DNA from 4 places in the Acinetobacter sp. AB03 genome. Region 2 is predicted to be linked to each of the others. Evidence: predicted binding sites of a transcription regulator. Region 2 holds the regulator's gene; each other region holds the start of a gene.

Region 1 (4,221 bases), 1.0 Mb from region 2:
TAATTGCCCGAGTAACCTGCAAACCATGAGTCACGGGTGTCATTGGTGGTTCCAGATTTGCCTGCAAGCTGAAGCGAGTTCGGTAGAGTGTTATAAGCTGAACGACCTGTACCTGAGGTCATCACTTGTTGTAGACCATAGTTCAGGACATAGGCAGAAGCAGGGTCAATGGTTTGTTGGACATTTAAACCATAACGGGTCAGCAAGCGACCGTTTTGATCGACAACAGTACGAATGGATTTAGTCGGATACTTAAAACCGCCTGTGGCAAAGTTGCCATAAATGCTGAGCATTTCCATCGGAGACATGTCTACCGCACCCAAGAAAATGGATGGATAGGTTGGAATATTACTGGTCACACCAAAACGTTTTAGGTGGTTACTAAACGTCGATAAACCAAACTCTTGACCAAGGCGAACTGCTGACAAGTTATATGAATTAGACAGTGCCTGTACCATTGGTACAACGCCGTGTTCGCCACCGCTATAGTTCTTAGGTGTCCATGCTTTACCATTGCCTTGAATACTAATGCTGCTATCTTCAATTGGGCTGGCCCAGTTGTAACGTCCCGACTGAATTGCACTGAGGTAAATCACAGGTTTAAGCAGTGAGCCGACTTGACGCTTGGCATCGAGTGCACGGTTAAAACCAGTAAAGTCTTGGGTTGAACCAACAGCTGCGACCAATTCACCATTTTCAGGATGTGCAACCAATACTGCACCTTGCAGCTCTTTTAGACGGCTTGAGCCACGGCTTAAGCGACCAACAGTCGATTTAAACGCGTCTTGAATTTTGGTTTGGGCAATCGGATCGAGCGTTGTAAAGATGCGTAGACCTTGGTTGGTCAAATCACCTTCTTGGTATTCAGTACGTAACTGACGACGCACAATGTCTAAGAAATCTGGGAAACGTGAAGGGCCGAGAGTCGGTTTGGCAATCACATTTAAAGGGCGAGCTGTTTCAGTTTCATATTGTTCTTGGGTCAGATAGCCCATGACCAACATGTTGTTTAAAACAATATTACGGCGCTTTTTCGCAGCTTCTGGGTTACGCCAAGGGTTATATAAGGTTGGACCTTGTACCAAACCCACCAAATAAGCTTGTTGCGCAATATTTAGCTCACGCAAAGGCATGCCGAAGTAAAACTGCGAAGCTAAACCATAGCCATTAATAGAATAGTTGCCGTTTTGCCCGAGGTTAACTTCATTGAGATAGGCTTCTAAAATTTCATCTTTGTCATAGTGAAACTCGACCAATAAAGCCATAAATGCTTCATTGACTTTACGCTTAATGGTTTTTTCAGGGGTGAGGTAGAAGTTTTTCACCAACTGTTGGGTCAGTGTTGAACCACCTTGACGTTTTCCACCCGTGACATTACTCACAATCGCACGTGCCGTACCACGAATTGAAACGCCGTGGTGACTATAGAAATTACGATCTTCTGTTGCAATTAAAGCCTCAATTAAAGGCTTAGGGACTTTGTCGAGTTTAATCAGGACACGGTCTTCATTATGCTGCGGATAAATCCCGCCAATCAGCATTGGCTCTAAACGTGCAATCCCTGTAGAAGAGGGTTTAGTTGCACTGACTTCAGCCACTTGCTCATCGGCAAAGGTGACTTTAAGTACTTGTTCAGGCTCGACACTATCACCGAAGTCAAAGCCACGGGTGTGTACATATAGCTCATTGCCAGAACTGACAAAGTTCCCTGATTTGGTATAGTTTTCCGAGGACTTATAGCCCAAAAGTTTTAACTCTTGAGTGAAGTCAGCCTGACTGACAGGGGCATTGGTATACACTTCGAGCGGGCGTGCGAATACCTTCGCAGGAATGTCCCAGCGCTTGCCTTCAAACTTGTCACGTACAACGGAGTCGAGTCTTATTAAATAAATACTAAACACCAAGAATGCTGCAATGACTAAGATGCAGAAGATCAGTGCAATTAAACCTATGCCACGTTCTGACTTCATAAATACGAATAAGATCCTGAGAAATTGTGCTAATCATGCGAAGCTTTTCGCTAATTTGCAATAATTAAACTGTGAACAAACTGAAATATAGACAATTCCGCGTATAGCAGCAGTCACTTTAGTTTTTGAATCAATTTAAATAAATAATGTTATGATAGGCGGGAATCGTAGCGGAGCGATGTTGCAGGTGCAAATTTCACATAAAACATTTCGAAACATAGGCTTAATTGGACGTCCAGATAAGTCTTCAGTTGTTGAAACCTTATGTCTTATTCATGATCATCTACTCAGCTTAGGGTTACATCCCGTTTTTGATGCGCAAACCGCTGAACTGGTTCCTTATAAAAACACACAAACGGTGAGTCGTGCACTTCTGGGTGAAGTGGTCGATTTGGTGATTGTGGTGGGCGGGGATGGCTCACTTTTGCATGCTGCACGTGCCTTGGTCAAATTTAATACCCCAGTAATGGGGGTAAACCGAGGACGTTTGGGGTTTTTAACCGACATCAAGCCGACTGAAGTGATTTTTAAGCTCGATCAAGTCTTAAAAGGTGAGTATCAGTTAGATCGTCGTTTCTTATTGGAAATGGAAATTCGCTCAAAGGGCGAGACGATTTATGATGCGATTGCGCTAAACGATGTAGTATTACACTCGGGTAAGTCAGTGCATATGATTGACTTCGAACTGAATATCGATGGTCAATATGTCTACCGTCAACACAGTGATGGTTTGATTGTATCGACGCCTACGGGTTCAACCGCTTATTCGTTGTCAGGTGGCGGCCCAATCGTGCATCCGGGGATGGATGCGATTGCTTTGGTACCGATGCATCCGCATACCTTGTCTTCACGCCCGATTGTGGTGGGTGGACACAGTGAAATTAAGCTTCTGATTCGTGAAAACCGTGTCTTGCCGATGGTCAGTGCCGATGGTCAACACAGTGTTTCGCTCAATGTGGGTGACAGCTTACATATTCGTAAGCACCCCTTTAAACTGAATTTATTACATCCACCGGGTTATGATTTTTATATGTCATGCCGAACTAAACTTGGGTGGAACCAAGATTTTGACTCTTTTCAACAGGATTAAATCATGAATATTGAACAGATGCTTTCTATTTTAGATGCCGATATTGTTGAGCGTTTAAAAACAGCTGTAGAAATTGGTAAATGGCCAAATGGCGTTGCGTTGACTGCTGAACAACGTCAAACTTGTATGCAAGCCGTTATTGCTTGGGAGCATCAGAATACTCCTGAAAAAGAACGTACGGGCTATATCGATAAAGGGCATAAAGAAGAAGGTGAGGAGTGTGATTCTCATGTGCCTGAACCAGAATTTAAACCTATTCGTTTTATTTAATTGATTAAAAATATGTTGAATCGCTTAGCAACAGATGCTTGGTGATTCAACAACTTAATTTAAAAAGAATAACCTGCAAAACTGTTTCAATCATTATGCTTATAAAAATAATAAAATTGTTAATGAGGACATCAAAACGATAAATTAAATTTTCCGAAATTGTCTAATGCACAGCACATTGTATCGTGATAGACTAAGAGAAATCGGGTGTGCCCCGATTTTTTTATGCGGATTCGTTCCGCGCAGACAAGATTTTAGGTTTACAACATGCCCATTTCAGAGACATGGTTATTACCTGATGGTGTAGCTGATGTACTACCAGAACAGGCGCAAGTGATTGAAACTTTGCGTCGTCAAGCATTAGATTTCCTCGCAACTCGAGGTTATCAGTTGGTGTACACGCCATTCATTGAATACATCGAATCGTTATCTTCTCTATCAGAATCGAATCAAGATTTAGACTTAGCCACTTTTAAAGTGATTGATCAGCTTTCTGGTCGTTTGCTTGGTGTGCGTGCCGATATGACACCACAAGTGGCTCGTATTGATGCGCATGTACATCCAGTGGAAGGCGTTGCTCGCTATTGCTATGCAGGAACAGTCCTACATACCAAACCACAAGGCTTTAATACCACACGTACACCTTTGCAGTTAGGTGCTGAGCTATTCGGTTCAGACAGCATCGATGCCGATGTTGAACTAATTGATGTGATGATCAGCCTGCTTGAAAAAACAGGTTTTGCAGACGGTATCCATTTGGATTTAGGCCATGTGGGCTTATTCCGTAGTATGGTGAAGGTTGCGGGTTTAAACAAAGCGACTGAACGCCAACTCTCTGATTTATACCAACGTAAAGCACTGCCAGAATTGGCTGAATTTACTCAAGATTTA
Region 2 (4,221 bases):
AGTTTGCAACGGTGTATTTATCGCCTAAAGATTATCACCGTGTGCATATGCCATTTGCAGGTACATTGACGGAAACCTTATATGTGCCGGGTGAATTGTTCTCGGTCAATCAAACCACTGCTGAAAACATTCCAGGCCTATTTGCCCGCAATGAACGTATGGTCTGTTTATTTGATACAGAAATCGGCCGTATGGCCGTGGTCCTCGTTGGTGCCATGATTGTGGCGGGGATTGAAACTGTTGCGACAGGAAAAGTGAAGCCTACTGGCCGTTTAGAGCTAAATCAGCATGACTTGTTCTTGGACAAAGGCGCTGAACTGGGTCGCTTTTACTTAGGCTCAACTGCTGTGGTACTGTTTGAAAAAGACAAAATGACGTGGGATGCAGTCTTTAAAGCCAACTCGACTGTGGTGATGGGTGAAGCGATGGGACATACAGTTTAATCGTTTCAGCTCTCGGTCACCGTCCTTGTTAAACGGACGGTGAGAGACAAAAAAAGCACCGATATCGGTGCTTTTTTCATGCTTTTGAAGAAAGAGGCTTATTCAGGATTATAGGTGCGTTCTTTGGGGAAAATCACTTTAAAAATAGAGCCTTGATTTTCTTTGGATTCAATTTCTAAATGAGCTTGGTGTTGCATTAACACATGTTTCACAATTGCGAGTCCTAAGCCTGTGCCACCCGTTTGTCGACTGCGCGCGCTGTCAACACGGTAGAAGCGTTCGGTTAAACGGGGCAGATGCTTAGGATCAATGCCTATACCAGTATCTTCCACAGTAAAATAAGCCTGTTCACCATTGTCATGCCAACCCATGGTCACCGTTCCACCTTTCGGCGTGTATTTGATGGCATTGGTAATCAGATTACTAAAAGCGCTGGCTAACTCCATATCTGAACCGATTAAGTCGCAGTGACTGTCGATATCGAGATTGAGCGTATGCCCATAATCAATATTATAGGCATGCGCATCGTCATAAAGTTGGTTCATTAAGCTAGGCATATCAATGATTTGATTTTTAGCAATTTGCTTGTCATTTTCTAGGCGTGACAGTAATAGCAAATCATTCACCAAGGCATTCATGCGTTTGGCCTGTGCCTGCATTTGGTCAAAGGCCCGCTTCCAACGTGGGTTGAGGTCTTCTTGGTCTGTAAAGGTTTCAATATAACCACTGAGTACTGTGAGCGGTGTGCGTAGTTCATGTGAAATGTTATCGACAAAGTCTTTACGCATTTGTTCGAGATTGTGCATGCGGGTCACGTCATAGGCGACTAGTAAGCGACTTTCACCCCCAAATCGGGTCATTTTGACTTGAACATAATGTTCATCAAAACTGGATGACTTCATTTTTAAGCCATCTGGTGCCGCATCAATATTATTGTAATAATCCACAAAACTCGGTTGGCGTAATAAAGTCAAAATATTACGGCCACGGTCATTTTGTTCGATGCCTAATAACCGTTCTGCGGCAGGGTTCCACCATTCAATTTGTTGCATGTCATCAATCAGCACCACGGCTTCTTGCAAAGCGACCAATGATGACTGTGCCCGATCAATCAACCCGACCATTTCCGCTTGTACAATCCGTTCTTGGCGCTGTGCACGATAAACATTGAACAATAATGCCCCCCAAATGCCCCCAAGGTTGGGTGGAACTTCGTAGGGACGATTGGAAATCCAGTCATTGACCAAATACAAAGAGCGCATTTGCAGAATAAAAAAAACGGCAAAGGCAAAGGAAATACACGTCCAAAAATAACCGACGCCAAAGCCAATTAAGCTTGCAATCAGCAAGAAAAAGGCAAGGAGACGTAAGTCCTGTTTGGCAAAGCCCCATAAACTGCTGTATCGCGTTTTTTTATGCCCGCGCGCAAGTTCAGGGACCGGGTAGGGTTCATACATAAAACAAAATTAACCTAGGGCGATATCCGCACGTGTAGAGAATCGATAGCCTGTACCGCGAACTGTTTGCACAAAGCGATCTGCCGCATAAGGCTCAAGCACTTTACGTAAACGGCGAATATGCACGTCGATGGTACGGTCTTCAATATACACGTTTCCACCCCAGACTTGGTCAAGAAGTTGTGCACGGGTGTAGGCACGCTCAGGATGAGTCATGAAGAAGGCCAGTAAACGATACTCGGTTGGTCCCATGTCGAGGAAATTATTGCCAAAGCTGACCCGTTGGCTGACAGGGTCTAAGATTAAGCCATTGGCATCAATCGATTTTTCACCGCTGAGCGCATTAGCGCGGCGTAAAACGGCTTTAATGCGTGAAACCAATTCACGGGTCGAAAACGGTTTGGTCATGTAGTCATCTGCACCAGCGTCCAGACCTTGTACTTTATGGTCTTCTTCACCACGTGCCGTGAGCATAATCACTGGAATTTCAGAGAGATTTTCATCGCGCTTGAGACGGCGACATAAGTCTACGCCACTGACGCCACCAGGCATCATCCAGTCGAGCAAGATCAAAGCAGGGCGCTGATCCACAATCATTTGGTGGGCTTGTTTTGCATCTTCGGCTTGTAAGCATTGAAAGCCTGCCATATCCAACGAGGTGTGAATCATTTCTCGAATGGGAAGTTCATCATCGACGATTAAAATGTAGTCATCTTTCACAACGCAATATCCTATTGTAGGTAACGGCAGGCCGTTTTAATTTTATGACAGGCTTATTACAAAGATTAATTATGACAGTATCATTGCAAAAAACAGACGATTGATGAAATTTGCAAAAAAATGTGACAAAAAATCGTCATATTGGAATTTAAAATTAATGGAAGTTTAATCTAAATTTCATTCGAAAATGCCGATCTCATCCAAGTGAAAAGTCTTAGACATCCAATTTTTCCCGTGTATTCGGGTCTGAAAAGGTTTCTAGGAGTGAAATAAACACAATACGGCTGGAGGTTAAAACTTCTTCAAAGGATTGTTTAAACCCACTGACCACCCAACGGATCGCAATTTGCGTAACATAGCCATTGAGGCCTGTGGCGACCAGCGAAATTTCTCGTTCGGAACGATTAATTTGCGGCATCATCAGCATCACAAAGGCCTGAATCATTCGGTCAAAACGGGTCATGGTTTCATGAATGGTGGCTTGGTTATGTAATTCTTGGACCAACATTGCATCGATATAAATAATACGCGCCATGCGGGGATTATCTTTTAAGGTGGTGAGCAGGGCACGCAGTCCAGCATCAATCATTTTGTGTGGATCTGAAGAGGCTTGCATAATGGCTTGCATGACATTGTGCTGTAACTCATCAATCAGCTTTAAAAAAATGGTTTGAAACAGTTGCTCACTTTTTTTAAACGATTCATAAAAATAACGTTCAGTAAGTTTGGCTTCATTACAAATATCTTTCACCGTCACGGCAAAAAAGCCGTGAGTGCCGTAGGCTTCAATTCCTGCTTCAATGAGTTTTTCACGACGCAGCTGTTTACGTTCAGAAAGCGATAAGCCTTTGAATTGTCTTTCTTTAATTTTATTGTTGTCGCTGTTTTTTTGTACTGGTTCAGATGCCGTCATCAGATTTCATCGCCCTATTTTAAAGCCAAGGTTTTGTATAGTTTAGCAATAAACCATGACTCTACCTATGCGTAGGCTTTAATCACTATCTGGTTTTCATGGAATTGACACTTTTGGCTATTAAATTTATGACAATTGATATTGTCAATTATAAAAAAAGTATCTACAGTCGATGTACAAAGATAAAGGACAACCACAATCTCATGAAGAATTTTAAAAATAAAGTTGCAGCCATTACAGGCGCTGGGTCGGGTATTGGCCAACAATTGGCACTTTTATTGGCCAAGGCGGGCTGTCATGTGTCATTGAGTGATGTCAATGAGCAAGGTTTAGCGAAAACAGTTGAACTGCTACAAGGCAGCAATGTACGCGTCACCACGAAAAAATTAGACGTCTCAGACCGTTTAGCGATGCAAGCGTGGGCTGAAGAAACTGTACAAAATCATGGTTCTGTAAATATGATTTTTAATAATGCTGGCGTTGCTTTGGGTTCAACCGTAGAAGGTGCATCCTATGAAGAGCTGGAATGGATCGTGGGGATTAATTTCTGGGGTGTGGTCTATGGCACCAAAGAGTTTTTGCCTTATATTAAGAAAACAGGCGATGGGCATATCATCAATATTTCCAGCTTATTTGGCCTAACCGCTCAACCGACTCAGTCTGCTTACAATGCCACTAAGTTTGCGGT
Region 3 (4,221 bases), 2.2 Mb from region 2:
AGAGCTAAAAAAAACGCTACCTTGGGTAGCGTTTTTTTTATCATTGGTTTTTACACATCAGATTAAACGAACTGTAGGAACAACCAGAACAAACCACCTGATAAACAGATCGTGGCTGGCAAGGTAAATATCCAAGCCGAAAGAATGGTTCTCACTGTTGCAAAGTTTAGACCTGACTTGTTTGCCACCATGGTCCCTGCTACCGCAGAGTTCAATACGTGTGTGGTCGATACTGGCATACCAAAGCCATCAGCAGCTGCAATCGTGGTCATCGCCACCAATTCTGCTGACATGCCTTGACCATAAGTCATATGGTTTTTACCAATACGCTCACCTACAGTCACGACAATACGCTTCCAGCCCACCATCGTACCTAGACCTAAAGCCAATGCCACAGCCACTTTCACCCATGTTGGGATGTACTGTAAGAATGAATCTAAGTTACTACGATATTCTTTTACTGTCTTTTTGCCCGCTTCCGACATCGCTGGCAATTGATCCGCTTTATCCAAACGTTTGAATGCTGTCGTGCTTAAGTACATGTCATTACGTAGTGCAGAAACTTCAGCTTCAGGAATATCTTTAAGATCTCCATAATGGCCAACACGCTCACCCAAATGATCTGTCAAACTGGCTAAAGCAGGTACGACTTCTGGGGTCATTTCTTTGGTTTGAATATATTGCGTGATCACCGTACGGGCTTTTTCATCTGCAATATCGTTATGATTCGGATAAATCACAGCCGCAGTTTGATCTGAAAGTTGAGCAAATGACTGAATGTGCTGTGAATCTAAATTCTTATTTAAAGAATAAGCCAAAGGCACAATACCAATCAAAATCAGCATGATTAGACCCATACCTTTTTGACCGTCATTTGAACCGTGCGCAAAACTTACACCTGTGCAAGTAAAAATCAAAATGGCACGAATCAGTGGCGGTGGTGGTTTGTTGCCTTCAGGTGGTTGGAATAGTTCCAGTTGTTTCTTAAAGATTTTTTTCACCAATAAGAACAACACTGCTGCAAAAGCAAAACCGATCATAGGTGAAAACAGTAAAGCTTTACCGACTTTAATCACCTGATCCATATCGACACCCGAAGCACCGCTACCCGAATGCATCAGGTAGTTCATAATGCCCACACCCAAGATCGAACCAATCAAAGTGTGTGAACTTGATGCTGGAATACCCAAGAACCATGTGCCCAAGTTCCACAAAATCGCAGCAATCAACATGGCAAACACCATGGCAAAACCTGCACCTGAGCTGACATTCATAATCAACTCAACGGGCAGCAGCGCAATAATACCGTAAGCCACTGCACCACTTGCGACCATAACCCCAAGGAAGTTACAGAAACCAGCCCACATCACCGCAACAGGCGCAGACAGTGCATTGGTATAAATGACCGTTGCAACCGCATTGGCAGTATCGTGAAAGCCATTTACAAACTCAAAACCCAAAGCAATGAACAACGCCGTCGCTAAAAGGATTAAAGAGTAAAGATTCAGTGCAGGAACATGCGATAAGTCAGCAGAAAGCTGAAAGCCAATATAAATTAGCGTTGAAATAATGACCGTTAAAAACACCGGCATAAAAAATTTCGGTGTAGGTACGTGCACATTCGTCGACTTGACCTGTGTCACGTGCACCTGATCTTGGACGGGAGGAATATTAGAATTCATGCAGACGGCTAAAGAGGATATCAATATCCCCTATTGTTCAATTTAATTGTGACAATTATATGACAAATGCGTGTCACATGAAGCCAATTTTTTCATAATTGGCTTATTTTAGATCAGCAGTAAATCAGCTATAAGCCTTGAACACCCTGTGCTGGCTCAAAATTTAATTTCTCGGTGCGGATTACGCTGAATTATTTTCTTACATTTGGCTGTGCTATCTGTAACAATCTGCTCCAATAGATAGTTTCTCATCTCTAGTTATTCTGATCTATTAACATAACGGGTCTATATTTCACTTTCGTGAAAACTAAAGCTAAATCAGCCTTTTTTATTTGCCATATAGCCAATACCACTTGAATTAGGCATCAATCAACCTGCTTTTCTGCTAAAATATTGCACGTTTTGAAAACCTGTTTGTGAGTTTTGAATGTCTACACTTGTCACCTTAAAAGCACTTCTTGCCGAGCGCATCCTTATTATCGATGGTGCGATGGGTACCATGATTCAGCGTCACAAGCTCGAAGAAGAAGATTATCGTGGTGAACGTTTTGTAGATTGGGCTTCTGACCTCAAAGGCAACAACGACCTTTTGGTGCTGACTCAACCACAAATTATTCAAGGTATTCATGAAGCGTACCTCGATGCAGGTGCAGACATTATTGAAACCAATAGCTTTAACGGCACACGCGTTTCAATGTCGGATTACCACATGGAAGATCTCGTTCCCGAGATTAACCGCGAAGCGGCACGCTTAGCCAAAGCCGCTTGTGAAAAATATTCAACCCCAGACAAACCTCGTTTTGTTGCAGGCGTACTTGGTCCAACTTCACGTACTTGTTCAATTTCACCCAATGTAAATGACCCAGCCTTCCGTAACATTACTTTTGACGAACTTAAAGAAAACTACATTGAAGCAACGCATGCCTTAATCGAAGGTGGTGCAGACATCCTCTTGATTGAAACCGTATTCGATACCTTAAACTGTAAAGCTGCGATCTTTGCAGTCAAGGAAGTGTTCAAGCAACTTGGTCGTGAACTTCCACTCATGATCTCGGGCACCATTACCGATGCATCAGGTCGTACTCTTACAGGTCAAACCGCAGAAGCGTTCTGGAACTCGGTGCGTCATGGCGATTTACTCTCAATTGGTTTTAACTGTGCCTTGGGTGCAGACGCGATGCGCCCACACGTTAAAACTATTGCTGATGTTGCAGATACCTTTGTTTCTGCCCATCCAAACGCAGGTTTACCAAATGCCTTTGGTGAATATGATGAAACCCCAGAGCAAACCGCAGCCTTCATTAAAGAATTTGCAGAAAGTGGTTTGATCAATATTACAGGTGGTTGCTGTGGTACCACACCTGACCATATCCGTGCCATTTACAATGCTGTTAAAGACATTCAACCACGTCAGATTCCTGAAACCAGACCTGCATGTCGTCTCAGTGGTTTAGAACCATTTAATATTTATGATGATTCATTATTTGTTAATGTCGGTGAACGTACCAACGTTACAGGTTCAAAAAAGTTCCTACGTCTCATCCGTGAAGAAAAATTTGCTGAAGCCCTAGAGGTAGCACAGCAACAAGTCGTTGCAGGCGCACAAATTATTGATATCAACATGGATGAAGGGATGCTCGATTCGCAAAATGCAATGGTACATTTCCTCAATCTAGTGGCATCTGAACCTGATATTTCTCGTGTGCCAATCATGATTGACTCATCAAAATGGGAAATTATTGAAGCAGGCTTAAAATGCGTACAAGGTAAGCCTGTCGTGAACTCAATTTCCTTAAAAGAAGGTTATGACGAGTTTGTCGAAAAAGCACGTTTATGTCGCCAGTATGGTGCTGCGATTATTGTCATGGCATTTGATGAAACAGGTCAGGCAGATACGGCTGCACGCAAGCGTGAAATCTGTAAACGTTCTTATGATGTTTTAGTCAATGATGTTGGCTTCCCTGCCGAAGATATTATTTTTGACCCAAACGTGTTTGCCGTGGCAACAGGGATCGAAGAACATAATAACTATGGCGTCGATTTTATTGAAGCCACAGGTTGGATTAAGCAGAATTTACCGCATGCCATGATTTCAGGCGGTGTCTCTAACGTATCCTTCTCATTCCGTGGTAATGAACCTGTACGTGAAGCGATTCACTCTGTGTTCCTTTACTATGCCATCAAACAAGGCATGACTATGGGTATCGTTAACGCGGGTCAAATGGCGATTTATGACGATATTCCAAAAGAACTGAAAGATGCGGTTGAAGATGTTGTACTGAACCAAAACCAAGGTGAAACTGGTCAAAACGCCACAGAAAAACTGCTTGAAGTGGCAGAAAAATTCCGTGGTCATACTGGCGCTCAACGCGAAGCTGAAAACCTTGAATGGCGCAATGAGTCGGTAGAAAAGCGTCTCGAATATGCGTTGGTAAAAGGCATCACCACGTATATCGACGAAGATACTGAAGAAGCCCGTTTAAAAGCCAAACGTCCACTCGATGTCATTGAAGGTGCATTGATGGATGGCATGAACGTG
Region 4 (4,221 bases), 1.5 Mb from region 2:
GCGGTTGGAACATCTGCTTCATATTCTGTCGCCAAATACCCTAGATTTAAAACACTCACCCCAATCAGGTCGTTACGCAAAATCTCACGCAATGATTGAGCAATTCCACGCAAAGCATATTTCGTTGCAGAAAAGACCAACTCTTTGCCATTATGATTATCTACACCCCATGTAGAACCAATCAATATGACTTTAGCGTTATCCGATAACTTTAAATTTTCTATCAAGGACTGAAGAGACTGAATCCAGGTATTAATATTTGTATTTAGAATGGTATTTAACTCAGTAGATGAAACCTCTTCAAAGTTATAATTCTCTGTAAAAGCATTATTTTCCCAAATTCCAACATTATAAATAAGAACATCTATTTTCTCATCTTTGACTGTTTCTTTTACCTTATCCACCGCATCGTTAGGAGTAGATAAATCTGCACAAATCCAATTCAATTGAGCATTATTTTTAGGAATAGAACGAGAGACACCATAAACTTTATCCTGAGCTTCAGGCACTAAGTTTACAATCGCTTTGCCTAAGCCTCTACTTGCGCCATAAATTAGAAATGTTCGACCTAAACCATTCATATTTTAATTCATCCCTTCATAACCAACTGCATAATGATTTAAACTTAAGTTAAGTTTAAATCAAGTTTTATTCATCATTTTATATTTAGCCATTAAAGATTATAATTACCTAAGTCACAGACAATAATTTATATTTCCATAATTTATTTTCCACCCACTTATTTCAAGTAAATCCCCAGCACAAGGCATTCAATAATAAATAAAGCTTTTAGACTGTCTAAAATAAGCATGCAAAAGAGTCCATTTAAGACAAAAAAATAACATTAAGCGATAATGATACATAAGTACTTAATTCAGAAAGAAATGAATAACTTAATAAAATTCATTGCTAATCGTATAGAAAGAAATGCCTGAAATAGCATTTGAGATGAGGCGAACATTAAAGGTTAAAATGCAGAAGTACCGAAGCACTGTGACCCTCTCAATGAAATTTAAAAATGTTAGAGCCTAAAAAAAGTTGCAAAAATAGGCTAAATTACATAAAAAACATGAATATCCAGTTGTATCTGGTATTTTAAAAGCTCTTGATATATATAAATTTTATGTATTATATGCAGAAATTATGAAGTAAAATTACAATTGAGTAAGAACTCACCATTGAATAAACAGAACAAACCCCTATAAAGTAATAGCGTGACTACATACAATGTTACAAACTGAGGAAATTCTCATGAAAAAGTTGACTGTAGCGGTTTTTGCCAGTCTTGCAACATTCATCGGGGCGCAAAGTTTTGCGGCATCACCTGAGCAAGAGTGTCAAAAATTAAAAGATGATCATGATGTCATTTATGCATCTAAAGGTTTCTGTTTTAAGGACCCTGAAGCGAAAGCAAAATTTGGCAATGATAATTGCTACACCACTAAACCGAAATTCTCTGAAAAAGAGCAACAACGTCTTGACGCGATTAAAGAACGTCAAAAAGAATTAAACTGTAAGTAAATCAGTTTAAGCGAAACTTAAGGAATAGACATGGCTTACGATGAGCAAAACATTTTTGCACGAATTTTACGTGGTGAACTTCCAGCCATTAAAGTATATGAAGATGACCAAGTTCTTGCATTCATGGATATTATGCCTCAAGCAGACGGTCATACTTTAGTCATACCCAAGACACCTGCGGTGACTTTACTCGACCTCCCTGCCGATGCTGCTGCCTACACCATTCAAGTGGTACAAAAAGTAGCAAAAGCCATTGAAGTCGGTTTGGATGCCAAAGGCATTGTGCTCATGCAATTGTCTGGAGCGGCTGCTGGGCAAACCGTTCCCCATGTACATTTCCATTTAATTCCAACCTCGGTTCATCAACTTGGGAAACATGCTGCACAAATGGGCGATCAAGAAAAAATTAAAGCCCAAGCGGAAAAAATTAAAGCAGCACTTTAAATATTTCAAAAGTGTCATACAAAATGAATGGAGCAGCTGCTCCATTTTTTATTTAAATAAAATTCAAATACTTAAAAATAAATCACAATTATTAGACCTCTTGCGAAAATATAGTTTTATCTAATTTTTGAATTGGCTAAAAGCTCATAAAATATAGCTTTCGGGTGATTAAAATGTCACTAACGCAAGAAGTCTATTTATTACATTTTATTACCTGTCATCAAATTGTAATTTTTTCTTCACTTCAATGTCACAAAGTTTACAGATACTGCTTAGCAAGTTGGTGAGCTTGTGTAACTTTTTGTACACAAGCTAACTAAATAAGAAAGCAAGGCGAATGCCATTTTTAAAAGTGTTTTGGAGAAATCTTGATGAAAAAATTGCTTCTAGCAGCTACTGTTGCAGCAATGGGTGTAAGCGCAGCACAAGCAGCACCAACTTTGTATGGTAAGATCAGTGTATCGGTTGACCAAATTCAAAATGATGATTTTGAAAAAGATCAAGATGCCACTGAATTAAATTCTAACGCTTCTCGTATTGGGGTTAAAGGCGAAGAAAAATTAACTGAAAATGTATCAGCAGTTTATGTGGCTGAATGGGAAATCAGTGCTGATGGTGATGAAAATGATGCTCAAACTTTCAAAAAACGTAATCTTTTTGGTGGTTTAAAGTTTGAAAATGTAGGTACTTTAAAAGCTGGTTTTTTTGATTCTTATTTCAAAAATGCTGCTGGAAAATACCAAGATATCTTTAATGATCACACCCTTGATATCACAAACATGATGTATGGTGAAGATCGTCTTAAAAACTCTATCGGGTTTGAAACAGACAAAAAAATGCTAGGTGGCTTACAATTTAATATCCTAGCGCAACAAGGTGAAGATGCAACTAACGACTATGCCACATCTGGTCAAAAAGGAAAACGCGATGGTTTTGGTGATTCTATCTCTACTTCTTTGACCTATGATAATAAAGATGTTGGTATTGCTCTTGCACTAGCAGGTAACTTTGGCGTTGAAGGTAAATACGCTGGATTAGATGGTAAAAAACTATATTCAGATGCTGTACGCGTAACTGGTTCTTACGATTTTAGTAAAATCGGCGCAAATGGTCTAGTGTTAGGTGCTCTTTATCAACAAGCTGAACCTACTGATGATATTAATGGCTTAGAAGGTCTTGAAGAGAAAGCTTGGTTACTTAGCTCAACATATAAAGTTGGCAACACACCATGGGTTGTTAAAGCTCAATACCAAACTGCTGAAACAACAGCTGATGCATTTAATGATATCACCATTGACCAATATGGTATCGGTGTTGACTACAACTTAAATAAACAAACTCGTCTCTACGGTTTGCTTGCACAACAGAAACTTGATATTACTGGTGTAGATCTTGAAGAAGATAACAAAACAGTATTTGGTTTAGGAATGGAATATAACTTCTAATCTTAAGATTAAAGTGAATTCTAAAAATAAAAGGGCTTATGCCCTTTTATTTTTTCTTAAATTTAACGCTTTAAAAACCCTGACACTAAGTTCAATACCTGTTGAATATCCGCGTTGGCTTCTTGAGGATTAGTTTGTCCTGCTTGCGGGGTGAGTGAATCAATAATTTGCGGTAATACTTCTGAAATAGCACTATATACATCTTGTTTAGGCGCATTGGCTTGCTCTGCAACTTGCTCCACCGCGGCATCATCAAACAAGTTTTGCACTTGTTCTGGATTTACACTGGCATTCTCCCCTGGTCCTGTTGAAACCCAGTCTTCAACCTGACTGCTTAAACCTTGCCCTTTGAGTTTATCTAAAGCTGCCTGCAAACCACCTTGCTGTTGAATCCATGCCAAAATCAAAGGCAATACCGCAATCAATAAACTTTTTCCACCGCCTGCGAATCCTGAGTTCTGCGAGTTTGGCGCCTGCTGCGACTGCCCACCAGTCAAACCACCCAACACCGAGCCTAAAATATCACCCAGACCACCCTGTTGTGTTTGGCTCGTACCACCCGCTCCGAGTTGTCCAAGCACCGAACCCAAAATTCCACCCAAACCACTTTGTTGGTTTGACTGTTGCTGACCGCCCATGGCCTGCTTTGCTAAAATTTCTATAATATTATTCAGGTTCGTCATCACTTTATCCCGTCTAGGTTTTTAAACAGCATACGATGTTTAAAAAAACCCTATAGAGATAAATTGTTAATTTTTGCTATGAATGGAAAAATACAGTCGCAGTCGAATCACCAACGGAATTTATTCCA

What was found. The regulator PhoB, encoded in region 2, activates phosphate uptake and scavenging genes when phosphate is short. The targets are predictions, from matches to a motif close to TGTCATNAANCTGTCATAA.
Region 1: the regulator PhoB is predicted to act here: its motif matches at 2,041-2,059, upstream of ACY3FQ_RS05495 (NAD(+) kinase).
Region 3: the regulator PhoB is predicted to act here: its motif matches at 1,729-1,747, upstream of ACY3FQ_RS11355 (inorganic phosphate transporter).
Region 4: the regulator PhoB is predicted to act here: its motif matches at 2,181-2,199, upstream of ACY3FQ_RS07805 (porin).

The regions. Positions count from the first base shown of each region.
Region 1 is NZ_JBUEBA010000002.1:1,051,452-1,055,672, forward strand. Features, by position in the region: gene mrcB (penicillin-binding protein 1B) at 1-1,970, opposite strand, end outside; gene ACY3FQ_RS05495 (NAD(+) kinase) at 2,122-3,060, shown strand; gene ACY3FQ_RS05500 (YeaC family protein) at 3,064-3,330, shown strand; gene ACY3FQ_RS05505 (ATP phosphoribosyltransferase regulatory subunit) at 3,598-4,221, shown strand, end outside.
Region 2 is NZ_JBUEBA010000002.1:20,190-24,410, forward strand. Features, by position in the region: gene asd (archaetidylserine decarboxylase) at 1-443, shown strand, start outside; gene phoR (phosphate regulon sensor histidine kinase PhoR) at 542-1,900, opposite strand; gene phoB (phosphate regulon transcriptional regulator PhoB) at 1,910-2,620, opposite strand; gene ACY3FQ_RS00290 (TetR/AcrR family transcriptional regulator) at 2,835-3,533, opposite strand; gene ACY3FQ_RS00295 (SDR family NAD(P)-dependent oxidoreductase) at 3,737-4,221, shown strand, end outside.
Region 3 is NZ_JBUEBA010000002.1:2,237,777-2,241,997, forward strand. Features, by position in the region: gene ACY3FQ_RS11355 (inorganic phosphate transporter) at 63-1,682, opposite strand; gene metH (methionine synthase) at 2,110-4,221, shown strand, end outside.
Region 4 is NZ_JBUEBA010000002.1:1,535,910-1,540,130, reverse strand. Features, by position in the region: gene ACY3FQ_RS07820 (SDR family NAD(P)-dependent oxidoreductase) at 1-581, opposite strand, end outside; gene ACY3FQ_RS07815 (YARHG domain-containing protein) at 1,252-1,521, shown strand; gene ACY3FQ_RS07810 (HIT family protein) at 1,552-1,965, shown strand; gene ACY3FQ_RS07805 (porin) at 2,337-3,410, shown strand; gene ACY3FQ_RS07800 (YidB family protein) at 3,473-4,093, opposite strand; gene ACY3FQ_RS07795 (DUF6231 family protein) at 4,201-4,221, opposite strand, start outside.